3 regions of the Terrisporobacter hibernicus genome follow, and region 2 is predicted to be linked to each of the others. Evidence: riboswitches for the same ligand, from Rfam matches in the RefSeq annotation. Region 2 holds a riboswitch; each other region holds the start of a gene.
The links. A riboswitch is a leader RNA that binds a small molecule or an ion and turns the genes downstream of it on or off. The one in region 2 is predicted to bind S-adenosylmethionine.

Region 1 (6,187 bases), 680 kb from region 2:
AAAAAGAAGAAAAAATAGAAAAGTTTGATGAACACCATACTGAAGAGGGTCATGAAAAATTTATTTGCCCAGAGTGCAAAAATGAATCTATTATTCCAACAGGTGGTTGTACAATATGCCTTCAATGTGGTTATAGTAAATGTAACTAAAGAAAAAACAGTTGTTACTTGTATAACAACTGTTTTTTCTTATTTATTCAAAATGAAAAGTTTAAAGTATTTTAAACTTATAAGGGACTAATACAGTTTATATTATCTCCTCTAGATGTGTCTAATACAAAACCAGCCCTATTTATTCTTTGTTCTATGCAATTTCTACATTCGGCGGCTTCATCGCCTATGCAAATTTTATTATCATATAAAGTATATTTTGAACGAACATCTGTAGGTGAAAGATTTGGCATAACCACATTACATCCAGCATTTAAACCTGCTTCACGTCCTTTTGGATCAATAGTTCCAAGGGCTGTAGTTGCAGGTAAAAGAACAGATGGAAGCAAAAGTCTCGTAAGAGCTAAAACAATAATCGATTTTTCAAGAGAGCCTGTAGGTTCATCTTTAAAAATAGTATCCTGATGAGGGATAAAAGGGCCAATACCAACCATTTCTGGATTTAAATCTTTTAAAAAAATTAAATCTTCAGCTATATTTTCATTAGTTTGGTATGGTGAATCAACCATTAATCCTGCCCCAACTTGATATCCAATTTCTTTTAAATTTCTTAGACAATTAATTCTATTTGATAATCTTAAATTTTTGGGATGGAGTTTTTTATAATGTTCTTGTGTGGCAGTTTCATGTCGTAACAAATATCTATCAGCTCCAGCTAAAAAATACTTTTTATAAGACTCATATGATTTTTCGCCTATAGATAAGGTTATAGCACAATCATCATATTTATTTTTTATTGATTTTATAATTTCAACAATTTTGTCATCAGTAAAATAATTGTCTTCCCCGCCTTGTAATACAAAAGTTCTATATCCTAATTTATATCCTAAATCTGCGCATTCTATAATTTGCTTTAAATCTAGTCGATACCTAGAAATATTCTTGTTTGAACATCTGATACCGCAGTAGTAGCAATCATTTTTACAGTAGTTTGTAAATTCGATCAAACCCCTCATATATACCTTATTATCATAAAACTTCTTTCTAGTTGCTAAGGCTTTTTTACATAAATAATCAATTTCATCACTCTTAATATTATCAAGTATATAGATGATCTCACTTTTACTTAGTGAATTTTCATTATATAGTTTGTCAATTAACTTTATTATATTCATATTTTCCTCCCAATATTTTCATATAAACTCAACAAATAATGCTGAATTTTTAATTAAAAAAGAGACAACAAAAGTACGTAACTAACTATTATTTTAAGCAAAATAAAGTCAATTTTAATCTAATAAGGTCCACTTATAATTTAAGAAAATACAACTTTAAAATAAAAAAACTTTTCTCAAAAGTAATTAAACTAATGAAAGAAAAGTTAGTATTTTTGTAAATAAAGTTATGTATTGATATAAACTAATTTCCTTACAGATCAGTAAATACTTTTCTGGTAGGTAGCAAATTTTTATTAAATTATATCTAAAGAAAATCTCTAAATACAATGATTAAAAACATATATACAAAAAGTATAATATGAAAATAAATAAAAAGCCATAATTATTTAAAAAATCAGCTATTAAATTTAGATGAAAAAACAATAATAGACTTAATTATAAAAAATAATACAATTATAAAGCCTTGAATAAAAATAAATATTACAAATACTACCTAATTTTATAGTGGTTATTTTTTGAAAATATTTATTTGCAAATAAAAAAAATAAAAATTGAGATAATAATAATTAAAGACATAATTCAAAATGGAGGATAAAAAAATGAAAAAAATTGTAACCGTAGCTTTATCTTTACTTCTACTTTGTTCTGCAGTGGCTTGTAGTAACAAAACTAATACTAACACTAACAATGAAACTAAGGATGAGGTAGCAGATAAGACATATTTAAACACTTATACAGGATTATACGACAAAAACCTTGAAACATTATCTGACTATAACATGTATACAGATGTTAATACAGTAACTAACACTTATAAAGAAAAAGAATATCCTGGTAATGAAAAATACTTAAATGATGTAAAAGCTGCTTACAAAGATAGCAAAGAAAAAATTCAAGCATTTGTAGATGGATTAAAAAATGATGGAAAAACTGAAGATGCAGAATTAAAGAAAATGAATGAAAGTTTAATTGCTGAGGGTGAAAAATCAATAAAAGATATAGATGCTAAAATAGCAAAATTAGATAAAATATCTAAAGATGATTATAATAAAACACAAGATGAATTTATTAAATTAGTAGATGATACAGTAAGAGCTGGAGAAAATGTTACTAATAATTTCGTAAAAATGTTAAAAGATATGGACACAAAATTAGGAATCACTAGAAAAGCTAAATAATAAAAAATTATTAATGAAAATAAAAAAATGATTGACATTTGAAAAGAAAATGATTAATATTTATAACATAATAAAAATTAAAAAGACTCTTATCAAGAGAGGTGGAGGGACTGGCCCTATGAAACCCGGCAACCAGTACGTTTGTACATGGTGCTAAATCCTGCAACTATTTTTAGTTGAAAGATGAGTATAAATTAGTTATTTAGCCTAAGTTTATACTTAGGCTTTTTTTAATACCATTTTTAGACAAAATTAAGAGGCTTTTGAGGGGGAAATAATATGATACGAATATGTGAAGTGAATAAACATTATGGAAAAACAAAAGTTTTAAATGATATTAATATGCATATAAAAGAAGGTGAGATATTTGGCATAATAGGCCATAGTGGAGCAGGAAAATCCACATTACTAAGATGCATAAATAGACTAGAAACTTATGAGGATGGAAGTATAACAGTACAAGATAGAGAAGTGAAAAATTTAGATGAAAGAGAGCTTAGGTTTTTAAGAAAAGATTTGGGCATGATATTTCAACACTTTTCACTATTGGAAAGAAAAACAGTATTTGAAAATGTATCTCTTCCGCTAGAATGCTTTAAATATTCAAGAAATGAAATAAGCAAAAGAGTAGATGAACTTTTGTCATTGGTAGGAATTCAGGATAAGAAAAATATGAAACCTAGAAACCTAAGTGGAGGTCAAAAACAAAGAGTTGCCATAGCAAGAGCTTTAGCACTAAACCCAAAAGTACTTTTATGCGACGAAGCCACTTCAGCTCTAGATCCAAACACAACAAAATCCATATTAAGTTTATTACAAGATATAAACAAAAAACTTAATATAACAATAATTATGGTTACTCACCAAATGGAAGTAATAAAACAAATTTGCTCTAGAGTGGCTATTATGGAAAATGGAGAAGTGTTAGAAATAGGAGATACAGAAGAATTATTTTTAAAAAACTCTAAAAATTTACAAAAACTAGTTGGAGAAGATAATATTGTACTGCCAAAGGGAACTAATATAAGAATAATATTCCCAAAAGAAATTTCTAATGATTCCATAATAACTTCCATGGCAAGAGATTTGGATATAAATTTCTCTATTATATGTGGAAAGTTAGAAAAATACGGAGAAGATATACTTGGGTCATTAATTATAAATGTGGATAATGATAATAGAGAAAAGATAAAAGATTATCTAAATTGGAAAAAAGTTAGATGGGAGGAAATCATAAATGAATAAAACAAGCTTATATACTTACTTAACTGAAATACTTGGAGATGCTTTGCTTCAAACATTATACATGATAATTGTGCCTACTGTAGTAGCTACAATCTTAGGATTTATAATGGCCATAATATTAGTGGTTACAAAGCCAAAAGGACTTAAGCCAAATAAAGTAATATACAGTATTTTGGGGTTTATAGTAAACATGGTTAGAAGTTTTCCATTTATTATTTTACTAATAGCATTAATTCCTTTCACAAGATTTATTGTGGGAACGTCTATTGGAGAAACAGCAGCCATAGTTCCTATTACTATAGGTGCTGCTCCATTTATTGCAAGAGTAATTGAGAATGCATTAAATGAGGTAGATGAAGGGTTAATAGAAGCTGCAAAATCTTTTGGAGCTACAAGTTTACAAATAATATTCAAAGTTATGATAAAAGAGGCAATGCCCTCAATAGTATCTGGAATTACTTTATCAATAATTTCCATATTAGGATGTACTGCTATGGCAGGAACTGTAGGAGCAGGAGGACTTGGAAAAGTTGCTATAGTATATGGACATCAAAGATTCGACACTTCAGTTATGATATATGTTGTAATCACACTTATTATAATGGTACAGCTAATACAAAGTGCAGGAGACTGTGCATATAAAAAACTAAAATAAAAATTATAAATACAAGGGGGATTTCAAAATGAAATTAAAAAAATTATTAGGATTAACACTAGTAGGAGTTATAGGAGCGTCATTATTTGTAGGATGCTCAAAGTCTAGTAAAGAAGAAGATAAAACTATAAAAGTAGGAGCGTCACCAGCACCTCATACAGAAATTTTAGAGGTTGTAAAACCACTATTAAAAGAAAAAGGATATAATCTAGAGGTAGTAGAGTTTGATGATTATGTGCTTCCAAATACATCTTTATCAGAGGGAGAGCTTGATGCAAATTACTTCCAACATGTTCCTTATTTAGAACAAATGAATAAAGAAAAAGATCTAAAATTAACTTATACAGCGAAGGTTCATATAGAGCCAATGGGAATTTATTCTAAAAAACACAATAAGTTAGATAACATAAAAAATGGGACAAAAATATCTGTACCAAATGATGCAACAAATGAAGCAAGAGCATTACAATTATTAGCTGATAACGGTATTATTGAGGTTGCTGATAAAGAATTAATAACAGCAAAAGATATAACTAAAAATCCTAAAAATGTGAAAATAGTAGAAACTGAGGCTGCTCAAGTACCATCGACGTTAGAAGATGTGGATTTTGCTGTAATAAATACTAACTTTGCTTTAAATGTTAACTTAAATCCAACTAAAGATGCTTTAGCAATAGAATCTAATGATTCACCATATGCTAATATATTAGCTTGTAGAGAAGACAATAAAGATAGTGAAAAAATAAAAGTATTAACAAAAGCATTAACAAGTGATGAAGTTAAGTCCTTTATAAATGAAAAATATAAAGGAAGTATAGTTCCAACATTTTAATTTATAATATATGAATCTCAATAAAAAGGAAGGATTAATATCCTTCTTTTTTAGTTTAAAATAAATAATTATTTTTCACATAGTCATTAATAATACCTTCCCTTATTGTAAACTTGCTAATAATAATTTTGGTTGAGTGGAAATATGATGTAAGGCTACTTAAAATAATTAAGGCACCTAAAAGAATATCTCCTCTACTTTTGGATATGCCTGTAGTACTGACGATTTCTTCTAAAGACATAGGACTGATTTTTTTCAAAAGAATTTCTATATCATTATAATTTAGCTCATAACCATGAATATTAGACATAATATCGTATTCCTTTTGATGAATTCTGCCTATGGTTTTTATGGATCCACCAATTATAACTGTAGGCAAATTTTTACACTCATTAATCCATAAAATATTTTTTAGTTTATTAAAAATGTACTCTTTAATATGGCTTATTTCTTCATTGGAAATTCCATCTTTAATATGAAAGTTATTTGTAATTATTAAAGCACCCATAGGTATACTAACACTTTTTACAAGAATTTTATCTTTTACTAATCCTATCTCCACACTACCTCCTCCTATATCTAAGTGAACATAATTATTTAAATCTTGCGGAATAGAAGAAACATAACCATAGTAACATTCTTCACTTGGAGATAATATTCTTATGCGTACGTCTAAAGAATTAGAAATATCATTTATAATATCTATAGAGTTTTTAATTTGTCTAAGGGACTCTGTAGCTACAGCAATTATTTCATCACAATTAAAGTCGTCACAGAATTTTTTAAAAGTAAATATAATTCCAAAGAAGTTCTTCATACCTTCAGAGGATAATTCCTTATTTTCTCTTCCTACGAAATCAGACAATCTAGTTTGGAACTTCTTATGAAAGATTTCATTATGTATATTATTATTTATCTCTACAATTATTAATTTTATTGAATTAGAACCAATATCAATTATTCCTAAAGTTTTCAATTTAATCCCCCCT
Region 2 (6,187 bases):
ATCTTTCAGTTGCTTTATATACTGCTTCTAAAAGATTTCCTTCATAGTATTTACTTACCATGTGAGCTACTATTTCTGTATCTGTTTGAGATAAGAATTTAACTCCTTCAGATTCTAATTCAGCTTTTAATTCAAGGTAGTTTTCTATTATACCATTGTGAACAACAGCTATAGTTCTATCCATATTGTAATGAGGATGTGAGTTTACATCTGATGGTTCTCCATGAGTTGCCCATCTTGTATGCCCTATTCCTAAATGTCCATCAATAGGATTTTTTTGCAAGTCTTCAGCAAGTATTGCAAGTCTTCCTTTGAACTTTCTTATTTCTAATTCGTCACCAGTATTTACGGCAACACCTGCAGAGTCATATCCTCTGTACTCTAATTTTGACAGACCTTCTATTAAAACTTCTGTTGCCTGTCTTTTTCCTAAATATCCAACTATTCCACACATATTATGTGTTCTCCTAAAAATATTATTTTATATATTTTTAGAGTTAGGTCATGAAAAAGCTTACTTTGGTTTTCCTTTGTCCACAGAATCACTTCTATGATTTGAGAAAACCTTAACGATGGTAAACACACCGCAGAGCATCCGCCGAAAAATCGATTAACTCTGTCCTCGTCAACTTAACCCCCAATACTACTAATAAAAATTATATTATTGTTAAGTTCTGGCGCTTAATATTTATATTTGACCTTACTCTTAGTTAAACTAATTTTAAAATAGATTTTTTTAAAATTAAATTAACTATATTATTTTATAAGTACGATACTAATATATAATAAAGGCTATGTCAATCTATATAAATAATCCTGCTCATCATATTTTTTTATCACTTTGCATAATTCCTTCATTTTACTTTATCTCAAGCCATATCTTATATATATAATTAATTTTATTTTTTAATTAGAAGCATACAAAAAAATCGCCTAAAATATTTTTAGACGATTAATATCCTTTTTTATTTATTATTTGCTTCCTACATAATCTTTCATAGAATTTTTAATTGTATATGGTAAATATCTAATTATTAATACTGCTAATAAGCATGTACCTACTTTATCAATTAAATTATTACCTACTTTTGCAATAAATGATGCTGCAAATATACTACTACCACTACTTCTTAACCACATAACAATTACATCAGATGCTGTGCCTGTCAAACCTCCGTAAATCGCAACCCCTATTGGAGTCCCTATTAATGGACAGACTATACTAAGAATTAATCCTGTTATAAATGCAGTTACATATGTAAATTTAAATCTTTTTGCTACAAATCCTACTATTAGAGCCACTGCAACATTGACTAATAAGAATGGAATATCTTTTATACTATACATAAATCCTGTTATTATATTTGTTAATGCTCCTACTATTACACCAGGAATTGGTCCCATAAGTGCTGCAGTTATAACTGTTCCTAGTGTATCCAAATAGAATGGCAACTTAAGTGCACTTGTAGCTATTCCAAGTACTATATTAACTGCTATTGCTAAGCCACAAAAAGTTATCATTCTTGACTTATTACTATTCATGATATCATCTCCCTTTTATTATATTTCAGTTGAATTATATCATGATTTTATTGAAGTTCAAGAGAATCGATATCATATATATAAAAATACAATATTGCTTATTAATTATAATTTTTTTAAATGAATAACTTCATCTTTTAATGTTCTAATTGGTATTTTTATATTATGAGCATCCAATAATTTTTTTAATTCTTCTATAAATATGCCTGATTCATTTTCTAAAGATATACTTTCTATTTTTTTATTTAATGATGCACATCCTCCAAGCTCCCCTCCATAATTACCTTTGCAAGTAAAATTATATCCACAACTAGGGCTGCCATCTATGGCAACAATACCCATTATTTCAAATTTTTCTTTATTTGTATAATACTCTATTAATTGTTCTATTATAGGCTTTAATAGATTATTACAATGACTTTTAAAAAATGGATTATCAAATTGACTTTTTTCATGTCCCCAACGTTTTGAACCATACATTGTAAACTCTGGACATGGTAATTGTAATAACTCTATATCTTTTGTTAAAACTTCATTTAATAATTTTTTTCTCAAATTATTTTCTTCGTTAATTTCTTTGATATTATATCCTTCAACTTTTGATGCTCTATTTAAAATACAATGTGTTACAGCTAAAATTCTTTTCATAATTACTCCTTATTTTATCTATCAATTATTATATATTAAAAAGCCATGGCAATTTATTTTTACCATAGCTTTATCTAAAATTCTAAATTATTTTACATCATAAAGAAAAAGTATGCTAATAAAATAATACCAAGGATTATTCTATACCATCCAAATACTTTAAAGTCATGTTTTTTAATATATCCCATAAGGAATTTGATTGCCCAAACAGATACTACAAATGATACTACAGTACCAGCACCTAATACAATTAATTCAAAACTCGTAAATGCAAATCCAAATTTTAATAGCTTAAGTAAACTTGCACCAAACATTACTGGTATAGCTAAAAAGAATGTAAACTCTGCTGCTATTTCTCTTGATACACCTATTAATAATGCTCCCACTATTGTTGCCCCTGAACGAGATGTCCCTGGAAAAACTGCGGCTATTAATTGGAATAATCCTATGATTATAGCCATTTTATATGTAAGTTGATTCATGTTTGTAACTTTAGGTCTTGTACCTTTGTTATGATTTTCAACTACTATAAATAAAATACCAAATATGATAAGCATAGTAGCTACTGTTTGGAAATTATAAAATAGCGCATTTATTTGATCATCCCATAGTAATCCAATTACTGCTGCAGGAATACAAGCAATTACTATTTTAATCCACATAATAATTATGTCTTTTTGTACAAATGGTTTTCTATCAAATTTAAAAGGAAAAATCTTTTTCCAATATAAAATTACAACAGCCATTATGGCACCAAGCTGTATAACTACAAAGAACATTTCTTTGAAAGCTGGCGACATACCTAATTGTAGAAATTCATCAACTAATATCATATGGCCTGTACTACTTACTGGAAGCCACTCTGTAATTCCTTCAATAATTCCCAATATGATGGCTTTAAATATTTCTATCCATTCCATGTTTTCACCTCATTTATATTTTCTTTATTTGAATAAAAAAAATCCTAATTAATATTAGGTCCTTTTCTAGTATACCATATAAAGTATGACTTAGCCTCATAATTTTATACTTACCATTTTGTAATAAATTCACAAAATAGTAAGTATAAAAATTTAATTACTTTAAAATATCCTCTAAAACTACCCTTATTTAAAAAAAGTTATCTAAAATATTTCAGATAACTTTTTTCCTATATTAGGTAGTTTCTATGCTATTTTTTCTGAATTTCCTTTGTTACTTTTAAGTCTCGGAAGACCAAATCCTATAGCAACTATACCACACACAAACATTAATATTGGATAGTGTAAGTAACCAATTATTGCAAATGGTGATATACCAGCCAAACCTGCTGCTGTTAATAGTTGGGCTCCATAAGGAATTATACCTTGCCATACTGAAGAAAATATATCCAATATACTAGCTGATTTTTTTGAATCTATTTCATATTCATCTGCTATATCTTTAGCTATTGGTCCAGCCATTACTATGGCTATAGTGTTATTTGCAGTACATAAATCTACAATACTAACTAATGCTGCTATTCCAAATTCAGCACCTTTTTTATTTTTAATTTTACTTTGTATAAAATCAAGTACAAAATCAATTCCTCCATTAAACTTAATAAGTTCAACCATTCCTCCAACTACTACAGATATCATACAAAGTTCAAACATTCCCGCCATTCCTTCAGATACAGCTGTTATTACTCCAAATAAATCTAATGATCCTGTTATTATGCCTATTGTTCCTGCAAATATTACTCCTCCACCAAGAAGTAAAAATACATTTGCTCCAAGAATGGCACCAATAAGTACAAATAAATATGGTAAAACTTTTAATAATTCATAATCATACGCTTCATTTGATACGCTTACATATCCTCTACTCATTACAGTTAACAATATTATGGTTACTATTGCTGCTGGCAGCACTATTAAGAAGTTTACTTTAAACTTATCTCTCATTTCACAACCTTGAGTTCTAGTTGCTGCAATTGTTGTATCAGATATCATTGATAAGTTATCACCAAACATCGCACCACCTACGACTGCACCTAAAACTAAAGCTACTGGTATTCCAGTTTTTGAAGCGACTGCTACACCTATTGGTCCTATTGCAGCTATTGTCCCTACTGATGTTCCCATAGATATTGATATAAAACATCCTATAACAAATAATCCTGTAACTAATAAGTTAGCTGGTACTACTGATAAACCTAAATTTACTACTGAATCAGCTCCACCCATGGCTTTTGATACACCACTGAAAGCACCAGCAAATAAGAATATTATAAGCATTAAAATAATATCTTTATTTCCTCCACCTTTACAAAATACGTCTATCTTCTTGTTAAAATCAACTTCTCTATTAAATAAAAATGCTACTGCTGTTGAAATTATAAAAGCTACTAAAGTAGGCATTTTATAAAAATTTCCACTTATAACTCCACTTCCAATAAATAAAACCAAAAATATAACTAGTGGCAATAATGCCAATGCACTACCTTTTTGTCTTTCCTTACTCATAATTATTCTCCCTTCCTTATAATACTTACTATCAGTTTAAATTTTATTTTCCATACTAAAAAAAGCTTGAGAATAATCTCAAGCTTTTATAAACTATGTTATTCCTCATCTTTCAGCCTTCGCTGCAGGATTTAGCACCTTTTTATATATAAATATATATCGGTTGCCGGGTATCATAGGGCCTGTCCCTCCACCACTCTTGATAAGTAAGTAAATATTTATTTTTATTAATTAATATAATACTAGAGTATTTTTTATCTACTGTCAACTTTTTATTATTAAAAAATTCTAATATATCATATTAAGCACAAACTATTTCTCAGGTATATAAATTTGTTTTGAGTCAAATCCTAAATTTTTAAATTTAGAATATAAAAATTCATACTTACTTGGTACAATTTTTATTACATTCATATCAAAAGGTAATTTTGATATATTTTCTACCTTAAGATCTTTTCTACTAAGTACATCTATATATTCATCACACCAAGGTTTTATAATTTTCGCTTCTCCACTTATTTGCAATCCACATAAATTGTTCATACTTTTATAATCTTCATATACACAAAGAGATATTTTATTGTTTTTTGAAAGTCCTATAAACTTTAAACCGCCTTCACTAATTATATAAATATTTCCATCATAATACTCATATTCTAAAGGTGTCGCTCTTACAAAGTCTCCATATCCAGTAGCAAGTGTACATGTGTTTTTATTTATAAGAAAAGCTTCAATTTCTTTTTTGGTTATATTAACCGGAGGTATAAACTTAGGTGTATTAAAATATTCCCTTAAGTCTTTACCCAATTCCAAGGCTTTTTTCTCATCATATTCACCTAAGTCACCAAATGGTATCCCCACTTTGGAACAAAATGACTTTATCTTTTCCTTATCATCAGTATTAAGCTTATTTATAAACATTTCACCCTTTATAAACTCGCAAAAAATATTTTCATTATTTACAATTTTTTTCAATTTAGCAATTTCATTTAATCCATCTGGTTTATTTAGTCCTATACATACTAAGGCTACTCTTTTCTTACTAAAGTCTATTTTGTTTTCTTCTATATATTTCAAAATTTTTTCGCAACTATTTTGTCCATACAAAGAAAACACTAAGACAATGTTAGAATAATACTTAATATCACTTGGTGCATCAATAATGTCAAAAGATTTTGCTGGGCCTAATATTGGACATACAGTATTTGCAATAACCTTTCCTGTTCCATACTTACTTTCATATAAAATAAGAGTAACATTCATTTTATCCACCTCTTCATAATAAATCTTATTATTTGACATTTATTTTTTAGGAATAGTTTTCACATCTTCCTTTCTTCTATTGTTACACTTTTTATGACCCCTGTCTATCAAATGAGTAAATAGCTTATATTTTTATGATTTTTATATTTTTTTTAATAATAAAAAAAGGAATTATTAAGATTTACTTAATAATTCCAATATGTACTTTTTCTTTTCGATGATTATAAAACTCTTCTTGCATTTACATA
Region 3 (6,187 bases), 1.7 Mb from region 2:
GACACTAAAACTATTTATACTTTTAATAAAGATATCAGTGATTATACGGTATTTGAATGCCACCTTACCGGAGTTCATTTAAATGTTACTACATTAGATGAAGCTCCAAAAGATATTGCCATGTCTAAGTTTATGATGGTAGATCATCCAGAAATATTAGATGAATGTATAAAAAAAATTCCTAAAGAATACTACGAAAAATATACTATAGTAAGGAGTACTCCTTCATTTTTAGAATTTTTAAATCCAAATGCCAATAAAGGTAATGGTATTTCACTTCTTGCTCAAGAGCTTGGTATAAAGAAAGATGAAATCATCTGTGTTGGAGATGCAGAAAATGATAAACATATGATAGAATATGCAGGACTTGGAGTTGCCATGGGAAATGCTACAGGAGAAATAAAAGACTTAGCAGATTATATTACTCTTTCAAATGATGAAGATGGAGTTGCTCATGTTATAAATAAATTCATACTAGAAGAAAGATAATTTTAAAAGGAACTACTCTATATAAATTTTAGTAGTTCCTTTTTATATAGTATTTGTAGACATAACTATAAAATAATTGTAAAATATTCATTGTTATAATTTTCCAAAATACACTCAAAAGGAGCCTATGTAATGGAGTATAATAATTCTACAGACATATATAAATTATTTTTAGAAAATATACCTTATCCTGTATGGATACAAGACATTGATACAAAAATAATTTTTATAAATGATCATTATGAAAATTTATATAACGTAAAAGCATGTGATGTCATTGGGAAAAAAACTGTTGATGTATTTTCTAAAGAAAAGTCTGACACTTATAATGAACAACTAAAAAACACATTGATAACAAAAAAAGTAACTATTTCTGAAGTACTTATTAAAGGTTTATACTTTAGAACTTATATATTTCCTATTCTTGATAAAAAACAAGAAACACAAGGTGTTGCAGGCATAGTTATCGATATAAATGAAAAAAAACAAAAACACTTAGAATTAATACATCAAAAGAATATTTTAAGAACTATTATAGATACACTCCCTGAGGCAATTTTTTACAAGGATGAACATTCTAAATATCTAGGTTATAATAAGGCGTTTTTAAATAACTTTAAAAATTTTCACAATTGTAACTTATTAGATGATGATGGTCTACTAGAAAAAACTGACCTAGATTTAATGTATAACAAACAAAGAGCCATGAACTTTTATAAACAAGACAAAAAAATTTTAAAAACTAAAAAACCAATTAGTTTTGAGAATTGTTATAAACACGCTGACGGTCATATTATAACTGAGGAAAGCATAAAAACACCCATAATTGATGAATATGGAAATATCCGTGGTATAGTTGGAATATCAAGGGATATAACTCAACATAAAACATTAGAAGATAAGCTAAGATATTTAAGTGAAATAGATGCCCTTACTGATCTTTATAACAGAAATAGTTTTGAAGAAAAAATAAAAAAACTTAATAAAGCAAATTATCATCCTTTAGGTATAATAATGGGAGATGTTAATGGATTAAAATTAATTAATGATACCCTGGGTCATTTAGAAGGAGATAATTTATTGAGAAGCATTTCTAATGTTTTAAAATCCTCTTGTAGCGAAAGCGGATATGTTTTTAGATGGGGTGGAGATGAGTTTATAATTCTTGTTCCTAATGCTGATGAATTAAAATGTGATAAATTAATAAAACAAATTTTAAATGATTGCAAAAAATATGATTACAAATATATGCAACTTAGCATTTCTTTGGGAGCTGTAGTTAAGCATGAGGTTGATGATAATATCTATGATTGCATAAATAAGGCTGAAGAAAAGGTTTATCGTCATAAATTATTAGATAATAAAAGCATTAAAAGCTCTATTATGGATTCTTTACTAAAAAGTTTAGAAGAAAAAAACTTAGAAACTAATGAACATGCCAAAAGAGTAACTAAATATGCTTTAGCTTTAGGACAAAAGTTAAACTTTAAAATTTCAGAATTAGATGAATTAATTCTGGTAGCTAGACTACATGATATTGGCAAAATAGGGATTTCTGAAGATATATTACTAAAACCAGGTTCCCTTACTAATGAAGAATTCGAAATAATGAAAACTCATACAGAAAAAGGATATCGAATTATAAATGCCTCTAGCGAACTGTATACTGTTGCAAAGTGTGTTCTTACACATCATGAAAGATGGGATGGCAAAGGGTATCCTCTCGGTCTAAAAGGAGATGAAATACCTTTAGTATCTAGAATAATTAATATTGCTGATTCTTTTGATGTGATGACTAACAATAGACCTTATAAAAATACAAAGAGTAAAAATGAGGCTATAAAAGAGCTACAAAGGTGCGCTGGAACACAATTTGATCCTACTTTAGTACATTATTTCATAGAATATATTAATGATATAGAGGAATAATTCCCCTATATCATTTTTAAATTGTATTCTATAGTATTTTTAGATTACTTCTAATTCTTTAGATTTTATTTATTAATTAATTATTTATATATTTTTCAAAAACATATCCAAAATCTTTATTATTGTAATTTTCTCTTATATCGCTCATCCAGCTAAAATTAAACTTAGTAATTTCTTCTATCATATTGGCAGTATTCCCCTCCATACGAGACCTACTTACAGCATCATTTGCCATGTCTAGGCTTTTCATTCCATATTCATATGACTGTCTATTTTTATGCTGTATTTTGCCAATCTCAAATAAAGCTTTATATAAATCTTTTAATTGTTCTATTTGTTTTTTATCAACATCTATACTGAAATAATTATCTGCAAAACTAAATTTTATTTCAACATCTAAATCTACTGTTCCTGCTGTTTCTAGTGTTACCGAGTGAACATTTTCACTACGAAACTCATGTCTTTTTACTACTCTTTTTTTACTTACAGCAGATGCACCATCCACATGTATTAATCCTCTATTTGTAAATACATACTCATCTGATTTTGATTTTATAACAAAGTAGATTTTCTCCCCATCTTCGTTCATTATATAATCATCTCCATCAACTTTGTTAAAGTCCTTTGGATCTATTATCTTTCCTATATCAGATAGACCTAATGTATCTGCTGCCATTTTTCCAAATATATTTCCTGCCATATTGTCCTCCAAATTATTTGATTTTTACTACATTTATATATTATATCATTTTAGGATTTCTATTCAATCATGATAATTTTAAAATTAATTCTGGAGCAGATTTCATGAAAATGTATTATTATATATATCATTTATATAACTATGTTTACTTTAAAATACAGGTATTACAATTCCATTATATTTAGATTCTATAAGTTCTCTGCATTTATCAGATGTAAGAACTTCTTCAAGCACTTTTATTTTTTCCCTATTCTTGTCTTCGATTCTATATGCAAGTAAATTAGCATATTCATCATTTATAGGTGCTGTATAAATTCCGTCTTTCTTTGCACTAAGACCTGCAGGTATGGCGTAAGTTGTATCAACAAATCCAGCTGTAACATCTTCTAATGCTGGAGGAATTTGTGCAACATCTAGTTGAACAAATTCTAAATTTTTCGGATTTTTAGTAATATCCTTGACTCCAACTATATCACCTTTTTTTAGAGCTATTAATCCTTCACCCTCCAAATATCTTAAAGATTTTGATGCTGAAGCAGCATTATCACTTATTGCAATCTTATCTTCGCTTTTAAATTCATCAATAGAGTTTATTTTCTTAGAATATAACACTCCTGGACAAACATATAATTTAGATCCTGCCATTATTTTATAGCCCTTGCTCTTTACCGCCTCATCTAAATATGGTTTGTGTTGAAATAAATTTGCATCTATTTCTCCATTATTTAATGATTCATTAGGTAGTACATAATCATTAAATGTTAAAACCTCCAACTTATACCCTTTTTCTTCTATAAGTGGTTTTAACTCTTCTAATAATTCTCCACCAGGAACTAATGTAGCCCCTACTTTAATTGTTTTATCCTCTTTAGATTCAGGTGATGAATTCGAGCATCCAACTAAGGATGCACATAGTAGTGCACTTAGTGCTAAGTTTAATAATCTTTTTAATTTCATAATAATGTTCCCCCTTAAATTTGTAATAAAATAAAAATCTGCTTTAATTAAGTCACTGGGTGGGCACTACACTTCATGTCGCCAACGAAATATTTTCGTTACCAATTAAGACAACTATGCTGCTTAAGATTTGCATTGTTTATATTCTCTTTTTTATAAATTTTGTATAAATTCAAAACTAATGTATTTTTCTAGTAAATAAAAAAAACTTGAGTATAAACTCAAGTTTTAATAACGAATTTATACTTATCTTTCAGCAAATATACTGCAGGATTTAGCACCATGTATATAAAAATATACTGGTTGCCGGGTTTCATAGGGCCAGTCCCTCCACCACTCTAGATAAGAGATATTTATTTTTTAATTTGATAATTATAGTAACACCATTCTTTTTCAAAGTAAATTATATAATTTATTTTTTATATTTTTATTTATTTTTTATATTAGTCTCCTATTTTTATTATTTTATCTTTAATATTATTAGCAAATCCTATATCATGAGTTATTATCAAGATTGCCATGCCTTTTGACTTTAAATTTTTTATTATTTTTGAAACTTTTTTTATTGAATCCACATCTAATGCTGATGTTGGTTCGTCAAAACAAAGTACTTTTGGTGTTAATGCACAGGCTCTTGCTATGGCAACTCTTTGACATTGTCCTCCAGATAATTCATAAGGATAAGAATTTATTTTTTCCTCTAAATCTACCATTTTCAAAATTTCTTTTGCATCTTTTATTGCATTTTCCTTAGGCTTTTTCAAAACATTTACTGGAGCTGATATTATATTTTCTAAAACAGACATATGTGGAAATAAATTAAAATTTTGAAATACCATTCCTGTTTTATTTCTATTTTTTAATATATGACTTTTATCTCTCATTACACAATTATCTAATATTATTTCTCCATGATCAAAATCTTCAAGACCATTTATACATCTAAGAATTGTAGTTTTCCCTACACCTGATTTTCCCAAAAGTACGCATACTTCACCACTATTTACTTCAAAATTTATATTATTTAGTACTTTATTATTTCCAAAGGATTTATTTAAATTTTTTACTTGTAACATAATTTTTCTCCCATCTTTTTATCTATAATACGCATACTTGTTTTCTATTTTTTTAAACATAATTGTCAAAATTCCAATTAAAACTAAATACACTGCTCCAGCCTCTATTAAAGGAACTATACTTGCCTGTTGATTTTGTGATATTTGAGCGATTCTCAATATATCATTTAACCCTATTACATAAACTATAGCAGTGTCTTTAATTAAAGTTATTACTTCATTAGACATGGCAGGTAACACTCTTTTTATGACTTGTGGAAAAATTATTTTTCTGTACATTTCAAATTTACTAAATCCTAGTACAAAAGCACCTTCATATTGACCCTTGTCTATAGATTGAATTCCACCTCTAAATATTTCAGCAAAGTAAGCTGCATAGTTTAATGAAAATGCTAGGATTACTGCATCAAATCTGTCAAATATTATTCCCATTAAAGGAAGACCGAAAAATACAAATACAAGTTGTAATAATAAAGGTGTTCCTCTCATAATTAATATATATAAATTTGCCATTTGGCTTATTATTTTATTTTTAGATAATCTTAAAAAAGCTATCATAATTCCAAGTGGTACTGATATTATCAAGGTTATGAAAAACACTGATAATGTAATTTTTAATCCTTCTAGCATTGTAAAATTTCCTCCTTGTTTTTTCCTTAATTTTCATACCTTAATCAGCTTTTCCAAACCATTTTTTATAAATTTCATCAAAAGTTTTATCTTTTTTCATTTCTTTTATTGTCTTATTTACCTTGTCTCTAAGCTCAGTATCATCTTTTCTAAATGCAACAACATAATCTTCAGTTCCGAAATTATCATCTAATATTTTATACTTTTCTTCACCTTTTTTACTTATATAATATTTAACTAAAGTTTCATCTCCAACTATTGCATTTATTCGTCCTGCTTCCAAATCCCTAAAAACTTTGTCGAAAGTATCATGTAAAACTGGTGAACCATCTAAACTTTTTAATACTTTTGTATCTTTTTCTAAAGCTTCTTGTCCAGCAGATCCTTGTTGAGTTCCTATTATTTT

Region 1: it holds a riboswitch for S-adenosylmethionine, as region 2 does, so the genes downstream of both, JW646_RS02475 (methionine ABC transporter ATP-binding protein) here and JW646_RS05710 (Na+/H+ antiporter NhaC family protein) in region 2, are expected to answer to the same signal.
Region 3: it holds a riboswitch for S-adenosylmethionine, as region 2 does, so the genes downstream of both, JW646_RS13840 (MetQ/NlpA family ABC transporter substrate-binding protein) here and JW646_RS05710 (Na+/H+ antiporter NhaC family protein) in region 2, are expected to answer to the same signal.

What each region holds. Positions count from the first base shown of each region.
Region 1 is NZ_CP081135.1:502,052-508,238, reverse strand. Features, by position in the region: gene JW646_RS02490 (adenosylcobalamin-dependent ribonucleoside-diphosphate reductase) at 1-149, shown strand, start outside; gene hydE ([FeFe] hydrogenase H-cluster radical SAM maturase HydE) at 227-1,285, opposite strand; gene JW646_RS02480 (hypothetical protein) at 1,888-2,466, shown strand; SAM riboswitch class I at 2,553-2,656, shown strand; gene JW646_RS02475 (methionine ABC transporter ATP-binding protein) at 2,746-3,711, shown strand; gene JW646_RS02470 (methionine ABC transporter permease) at 3,704-4,366, shown strand; gene JW646_RS02465 (MetQ/NlpA family ABC transporter substrate-binding protein) at 4,395-5,198, shown strand; gene JW646_RS02460 (Ppx/GppA phosphatase family protein) at 5,254-6,174, opposite strand.
Region 2 is NZ_CP081135.1:1,186,959-1,193,145, forward strand. Features, by position in the region: gene glmS (glutamine--fructose-6-phosphate transaminase (isomerizing)) at 1-454, opposite strand, end outside; gene JW646_RS05695 (CD3073 family putative ECF transporter S component) at 973-1,542, opposite strand; gene JW646_RS05700 (CD3072 family TudS-related putative desulfidase) at 1,648-2,190, opposite strand; gene JW646_RS05705 (undecaprenyl-diphosphate phosphatase) at 2,283-3,110, opposite strand; gene JW646_RS05710 (Na+/H+ antiporter NhaC family protein) at 3,357-4,676, opposite strand; SAM riboswitch class I at 4,779-4,885, opposite strand; gene JW646_RS05715 (flavodoxin domain-containing protein) at 4,989-5,978, opposite strand; gene JW646_RS05720 (C40 family peptidase) at 6,161-6,187, opposite strand, start outside.
Region 3 is NZ_CP081135.1:2,854,050-2,860,236, reverse strand. Features, by position in the region: gene yidA (sugar-phosphatase) at 1-489, shown strand, start outside; gene JW646_RS13850 (sensor domain-containing diguanylate cyclase/phosphohydrolase) at 622-2,418, shown strand; gene JW646_RS13845 (PH domain-containing protein) at 2,495-3,118, opposite strand; gene JW646_RS13840 (MetQ/NlpA family ABC transporter substrate-binding protein) at 3,269-4,075, opposite strand; SAM riboswitch class I at 4,319-4,424, opposite strand; gene JW646_RS13835 (amino acid ABC transporter ATP-binding protein) at 4,519-5,151, opposite strand; gene JW646_RS13830 (amino acid ABC transporter permease) at 5,170-5,781, opposite strand; gene JW646_RS13825 (amino acid ABC transporter substrate-binding protein) at 5,822-6,187, opposite strand, start outside.